DNA from 3 places in the Paenibacillus sp. CB74 genome. Region 1 is predicted to be linked to each of the others. Evidence: predicted binding sites of a transcription regulator. Region 1 holds the regulator's gene; each other region holds the start of a gene.
The links. The regulator NrdR, encoded in region 1, represses ribonucleotide reductase genes. The targets are predictions, from matches to a motif close to AACACNATATATNGTGTT.

Region 1 (2,277 bases):
AAGTGAATAGTTGGCTCAGAGATGGTGTATGGGATGGTTCATTCGATACGGTAAAGGATATTCCATTTGGTGAGACGCGTCACTATGTACAAAGGGTCATTTATTATTATAATCAGTATGTTAAGATCTATAATACGTTCTAAGTATATAAGTAGAAGCACAGAGCAGGCCGGTTGTTCACCGGCCGCTCCATGCTCCTCTGTGTAGCGTATTACGATGCAGATATTATTGGTATTGACCTGCCAATTGCTGTTCTGCAATTGTTACCAGACGCTTCGTGATGTATCCACCGATCGAACCGTTCTCGTAAGAAGTCATGTTACCTTGGTATCCGTCTTGTGGGATGCTGATTCCGAGTTCTTGAGCAACTTCATATTTCATTTGCTCGAGTGCTGCGGAAGCTTTAGTTACCACCAGGTTGTTGGAGTTACCGTTGCTTTGTGCCATTGCTGTTCACCTCCTCGTGAGTTGGTAAAAGTATTATGTCTCGGCAATGCATTTTTCATTACAAAATCAAGACAGGGAATATGTGGTAAAAAGTAAAACGTGGGAAGTGATCTGATTTGAAGTGTCCTTATTGCGGTTATATGGGTACCAAAGTGCTTGATTCGCGTCCGGCCAACGAAGCGAAATCCATTCGCCGTCGCCGGGAGTGTGAGCAGTGTGCCCGAAGATTCACAACGTTTGAGATGATTGAAGAAACTCCATTAATTGTTATCAAGAAAGATGGCAGCCGGGAAGAGTTTAGCCGGGACAAGATTCTTCGCGGGCTTATTCGTGCCTGTGAGAAACGTCCAGTCTCCGTTGAGACGTTGGAGATGATGGTATCTGAAGTCGAGAAATCCCTGCGTAATACAGCTGATGCTGAAGTGGAGAGTCGTCAGATTGGTGAGCTATTGATGGAACAGTTGTTTCCAGTCGATGAAGTGGCGTATGTCCGTTTCGCGTCGGTATATCGTCAGTTCAAAGATATCAATATGTTCATGAAAGAACTGAAATCCCTGTTGTCCAAAGACGATCTGGAGGATTAGTGAAGTGGGAAAGGGAGAAGAGCAGTCTGGAGTTCCAGTCCATGTGTACCAGTGAAATCGGTTGTTCTTCTCCAATCATTTTGGATCTTGAAAAATTGATTGACAGCGAAAGCTGGATTTTATATGATATAGGAGTCGCCTGTGGAACGTTAGCAGTGTTGGACAAGTTATCTATTTCATATCCTGGGGCCTTAGCTCAGCTGGGAGAGCGCATCGCTGGCAGCGATGAGGTCAGGGGTTCGATCCCCCTAGGCTCCATAACGAAGAACGCCATCACATTAGTGTGATGGCGTTTTTTATGTGGTGAAATAAATCAGAACATGATTAATGAAGTAGAAGGAATTGGGGACGTATATTCTAAATACCAAAAATCGAGGGTTTAAAGTCCTGACCGGGGAGTTGTCAAAAAAATGCAGTTTGAAAACAAGAGACCCCTCCGGCTGGATATTGTCCAACCGGGAGGGGTCTCCTTAATCCTGTATACGCTTTCACTTAGCCGGATATTCGACGAACCTTACAAAGATCGTGGCTACTTCGGCGCGGGAGGCGGTGGCTTTGGGAGCAAAAAAGTTGCCCGGTTTGCCTAATACAATGCCGTTGCCTTGTAGCGCTTGAACGGCCTCCAACGCCCAGGAGCTGATCTCACTCTGATCCGTGAAGGGTTTAGAGTAGCTTTCAGGTATCTCATAGCCCTTGTAGTTCATGTAGTTGTAAAGTATCACTAGCAGCTGCTCGCGCGTTAACGGCGAATTGGGGTCAAACAGGTCTGCGTTTGTACCGTTGACTATGCCTTTTTCGGCCGCCCACTCGGCTGCCGCGGTGTACCATTGTCCGTCCGTCACGTCATTAAAGCGGGAACTCGTGTAGCTGGAGAGGTTTACGTTCTCAAGATTGGCGAGTACCTGCACGAACATTGCACGCGTCATTGCGCTGCCCGGTGAGAACATTGTGGACGTCGTGCCGTTGAAAAGATCGTATGTGTAGGCGAAATTTATATCGTTGTAGAACCAGTCTCCCATGTTGGCATCCCTGAAAGGGTTGCCCGATATCACGAGGAAGCCCAGTGGGGTGGCATCATCGAACACCAGCTCCGTACCCTCACGGATGTTCAGCGACATGCCGTTGTTTAAACCGACTCTTGCTCCGTCCGGTCCTACCACAACCGCTCCGCTGCTCCGTATCTTCGATCCACCGTGGAGATGCACCTGGTTGCCGTTTGACAGGTTCACATGCGCGTCTTTACCGC
Region 2 (2,277 bases), 2.7 Mb from region 1:
TGCCAGACCGATAAAACCCAGGGATAACGTACCATGTTTGAGCAACTCCCCAACGGGTTCATTCGGAGCAAGTTGCTCCCCGCCTTCCCATACACCCTCCCGCATCATGAAATCTGACGCCTTAGCAGGTTGAACAGTCTGGATACGGTACCGATGCAACAGACCATGCGCAGCATTTTGCATCACGGATTCCAGTGCAGTGTAGAATCCCGCCCGATCGGCAACCGCTCTGTTGCCCTGGCAGATGCCAAACCGGATGCCGAGCTTGACCAGGTTGATGGTATTAAAAGACAGATTACCTTTACCACTTTGACGATTACGACCAAACCGGTCAGCCAGAGTACGTGTGCGGCATCCCATGGTTGCAATGATCGTATCCGGATCTTCCGGATGATAGAAAGGCAGATTGAACGAGGCATCCACATTGACAAAGTTAGGATACATCCGCCGGGATGAACAGGTGACCGCAAGGCGGAACAGATCATAGTTTGGCTCGCCATGAGCCTGATTGATCCCTTGTTTACATTGGAAAATATGTTGAGGGAACACGGGAGTTTCCCCGTTGCCCAGGCCGCGAATCGTTGCTTCGAGCAATGAACGTGATACCAACCGTCCTTCCGCAGAAGTACATAGTCCATAATTCAGTGATGTGAATGGAATCTGTCCACCAGCCCGACTGCTCATCGTATTCAGGTTATGGATCAGCGATTCGGCAGCTTGTCCCGTCTCCAGTTCAGTCTCTTCATAGGCGAAGTCATATGCGCGTGGGCACTGATTCTTCGCTTCCATACTGTCCAGATGAAGTTGTTCATCTTCAATCAGAGCATTCTCACCAAAAAGTCGTTGTCCTTTGCGATAATGTTTGCGAAACGATCGCTGCACATAGGGCGCTAGATCCCAATCAATCTTATTGGCCGATACGCCACCATACTGACTGTTCTGCTGGGATTGGAAGATGATTGCAACCAGAGCCATTGCAGACATGATCGTCTGAGGTGTGCGAACCGATCCGTTGCCTGTATTGAAACCCGCAGCAAGAAGACGGTCAAACGGGATAAAGATGCAGTTGGTCGTGCCAAGTGCATACTGATCCAGGTCGTGTACATACAGATCCCCGTTCTCCACAGCTTGAGCAAGCTCTTCCGGCAACACATGACGCAGAGCATGCCACTTGGCGGTCTCCGAACCGAGCCTGCTCATCTTGCCGCTGAAGGAGTCCCCGTTCAGATTCGCATTTTCCCTCAGCGTATCGGCATCTTCAGCGCCAATAATTCGTCTTCCCAGGTCGGATAATAGATCGGATGCCGGTGGAGCGGCATACTCAAGCAAGTTCATGTAAGGTTCCTCCTAAAATGATGTGATGATCATTTAATTTGCGTTAAATACTATATGTAGGTTTGTATTATCCATTTATAAACTATATATGGTTTTTTGGGTGTGATAATGGTCACACAACTTAATGGACAAAATGGACTTTCCTTTAATTACTGCGGATAAAGGTTCCCAAAGCCTGAGTAGAAGCGTATAATTTCTAGTTATTCTGCATGTAAGATATCCGAAGTTGGACAAGATGAACTTTGAGCCATTTGAAAAGGCAATTTGCAGTATATTTACGCTTGTTACGTCATTAGTTCAAGACCTGCTTTTGTCCAAAAAAGGGGCGATTGGCAGAGAGTATGATTCTCTTTTACTTCTACGGTGTTAATCATATAAGTATAGATTGTGACAGATATTCGGATTCTTGATGAACCCTTGTACGTGATTAAACATTCTGATATACAGATTTGAAAGTGCAGCTGAGACAAGAGGGGTGAATCATGGGGACGGCAGAAGGCATTACGAGAGGCTTCTATGAAGACATAAAGGAAGCTGCGGCCCATATCGTGGACGTATTAAGCGGGATATTGAAGGTCAATACCATCTTCGTTGCCACGAATGATGGGGTGACGAATTTCATTTTGGAGGCCTTTAACCGTACGGAAGAGTTGATTGTTAAAGGCAGTGAGCTTTCATTTAACGAATCATATTGCAGTCTGGTGTTAAGAGACAAAGGTAGCGTTCTTACCATTCAGAATACATGTGAAAACCCAATGACAAGCTCCATGGACGTCACGAGTGGACTTGGGAGTCGTTTCTTCGTGGGTGTACCTATCATACGAAGATCTGGCGAAGCATTTGGAACGATATGTCTAATGGACAATGCTGGTTATGTGATCAGTGAAACGGATATGAAGACGCTGAACGCGATGGCTGTCTTTCTGGGATATGTTGTGGATC
Region 3 (2,277 bases), 140 kb from region 1:
TCCTGATTTTTCGGAACCCGTTTGTCTACGACAAAGTTGGCCGCAAAGTCACCCTGACGCCCCAACTGACCGGGCTTCAGCAGGTTAATCAGATTGAACAGCTCACTCATATCGTTCTGCACAGGTGTAGCTGTGAGCAGCAAACAGTACTTTTTGCGCAATTTCAGCATGAATTGATAATTGGTTGTTTTCTTGTTTTTGAGCTTATGTGCTTCATCAATAATGATCATGTCGTAATCAGTGTTCAGCAGCATATCTTTATGCGGGTCACGTTTGGCTGTATCCATTGAAGCAACGACTACTTCATTCTGCCAGGAATAGGCCTTTTTCTGGGCAATGGCAGGAATACCGAATTTCGAATTCAACTCCCGTACCCATTGCAACACAAGAGAAGCCGGTACGAGAATGAGTACCTTGGATACGAGACCCCGAACCATATATTCTTTCAGAATGAGACCGGCTTCAATGGTTTTGCCAAGACCGACCTCATCGGCGAGAATGGCCCGGCCTGACATTTCAAATAATACTCTGCGTGCAGTGTCCATCTGGTGAGGAAGTGGAGTAAGGCCTTGTAAATGCTTCAAACACTGAATTTCGTCAAAATTGGGAATCAGATTGGTCTCTTCGGCTTGAATGCCCAGTTGAAAGAGTCGGTAATCTCCCCAAGGGCCCCCTTTATCCAGTCGTGATTCCAACTGATTGATCCAGCTTCGATCGAATTCCAGTGGAACGGGCAGCTCGGCTACAGGTTGATTCGTGTGGTGCGGGTTTTTCCGGTTCATGATGCTTCCTCCCCTGCCATACGTGATGACGTTTTATTCGTAGGTAATAGTATGGACGAATGAGAGTGAGTTCATAACTATACAAGTTGAACTACATTTTATTTGCACGAACACTACGATGACAGAACAACCTTCCAATCGCTGTTATCCCCAGATTTTTTTGATTCCCTTTTCTGAAGGGGAAATCCGGGGATAGCGTATGCTTTCGATGCAGCTTTCTTTCAGAAAGCTTTTAGGCGAACGCTTCGCTCTTTCAGGTTTTTTCTGTCCCAAAAAATTCACAGGTTTTGTATGCGTGAGTCTGAGGGTGTGTGAAGAAGCTTGTCCGAGCAGGAGAGTCTAAAAAATAAGGTCTGTGATAAAAGTCATATAGAAAATCAATATATGGTGTAATATACTGGTTTTATATCACTATATGTGGTGTTTCATCATAATTTACTTTTATAGTGAAAATGGAGCGTTAATCGGGGAGGTTGAACGTAGCGATGAAATCAAACCAACGATCGTACCAATTAGAAGGACTTAGCGAAAAAATATTTCTGGACCGATACGCCTGGAAGGATGCTGACTCGAATCATGCCAAGGTCGGAGATGTGGTACTGGTATTAACAAAGGATGATCCCAAGTTCCCAACCAAGGAAGTGGGCGAAATTATAGAACGTCAGGGTCAGCTTGTACAAGTAAGGACTCGAAGCGGAGAGATCATCGAGACCAGCGTGGAGAAACTGACACTCAACATCGAAAAAACACCGGAAGAGATGTGGAGCCGGCTTGCCAAAGCCATGGCCTCTGTTGAATCTACAGCAGATCAGCGGGCAACGTGGGAGTCCAAGTTCCGCTCCGTGTTGGAGGATTGGAAGTTAGTACCCGGAGGGCGTATTGCTGCAGGAGCGGGGGCAAGCGATGAGCTCACACTCTTTAATTGTTATGTTATTCCGTCTCCGCAGGACAGTCGGGGTGGCATCATGAAGACCTTGACCGAGATGACGGAGATTATGGCACGTGGGGGAGGTGTGGGCATTAATTTGTCTTCTTTGCGTCCTCGCCGAGCGGTGGTGAAAGGTGTCAATGGATCATCCAGCGGTTCCGTATCGTGGGGCGGATTGTTCAGTTATACGACAGGACTGATTGAACAGGGCGGAAGCCGACGGGGTGCGCTCATGCTGATGATGAATGACTGGCATCCGGATGTGCTTGATTTTATTACCGTGAAACAAACGATGGGGCAGGTGACCAATGCCAATCTGTCTGTATGTGTGAGCAACGCCTTTATGGAGGCTGTCAAGCAGGACGGAGATTGGGATTTGGTTTTCCCCGATACGAACGATCCAGACTACGACACCGAGTGGAACGGGGATATGCAGCAGTGGAAAGCCGCAGGTCATTCGGTGGTACACTATCGTACGCTGAAGGCGCGCGAAATCTGGCATACCATTATTGAATCAGCCTGGAAATCGGCAGAGCCTGGTGTGGTTTTCATGGAGTACTATAACCA

Region 2: the regulator NrdR is predicted to act here: its motif matches at 1,414-1,431, upstream of ACX9NY_RS25880 (anaerobic ribonucleoside triphosphate reductase).
Region 3: the regulator NrdR is predicted to act here: its motif matches at 1,190-1,207, upstream of ACX9NY_RS13180 (adenosylcobalamin-dependent ribonucleoside-diphosphate reductase).

The regions. Positions count from the first base shown of each region.
Region 1 is NZ_CM146009.1:3,143,847-3,146,123, reverse strand. It holds gene ACX9NY_RS13855 (lytic transglycosylase domain-containing protein) at 1-143, shown strand, start outside; gene ACX9NY_RS13850 (alpha/beta-type small acid-soluble spore protein) at 226-447, opposite strand; gene nrdR (transcriptional regulator NrdR) at 564-1,031, shown strand; tRNA gene ACX9NY_RS13840 (tRNA-Ala) at 1,217-1,289, shown strand; gene ACX9NY_RS13835 (S-layer homology domain-containing protein) at 1,520-2,277, opposite strand, start outside.
Region 2 is NZ_CM146009.1:5,855,011-5,857,287, forward strand. It holds gene ACX9NY_RS25880 (anaerobic ribonucleoside triphosphate reductase) at 1-1,335, opposite strand, end outside; gene ACX9NY_RS25885 (ATP-binding response regulator) at 1,818-2,277, shown strand, end outside.
Region 3 is NZ_CM146009.1:3,000,526-3,002,802, reverse strand. It holds gene ACX9NY_RS13185 (DEAD/DEAH box helicase) at 1-782, opposite strand, end outside; gene ACX9NY_RS13180 (adenosylcobalamin-dependent ribonucleoside-diphosphate reductase) at 1,268-2,277, shown strand, end outside.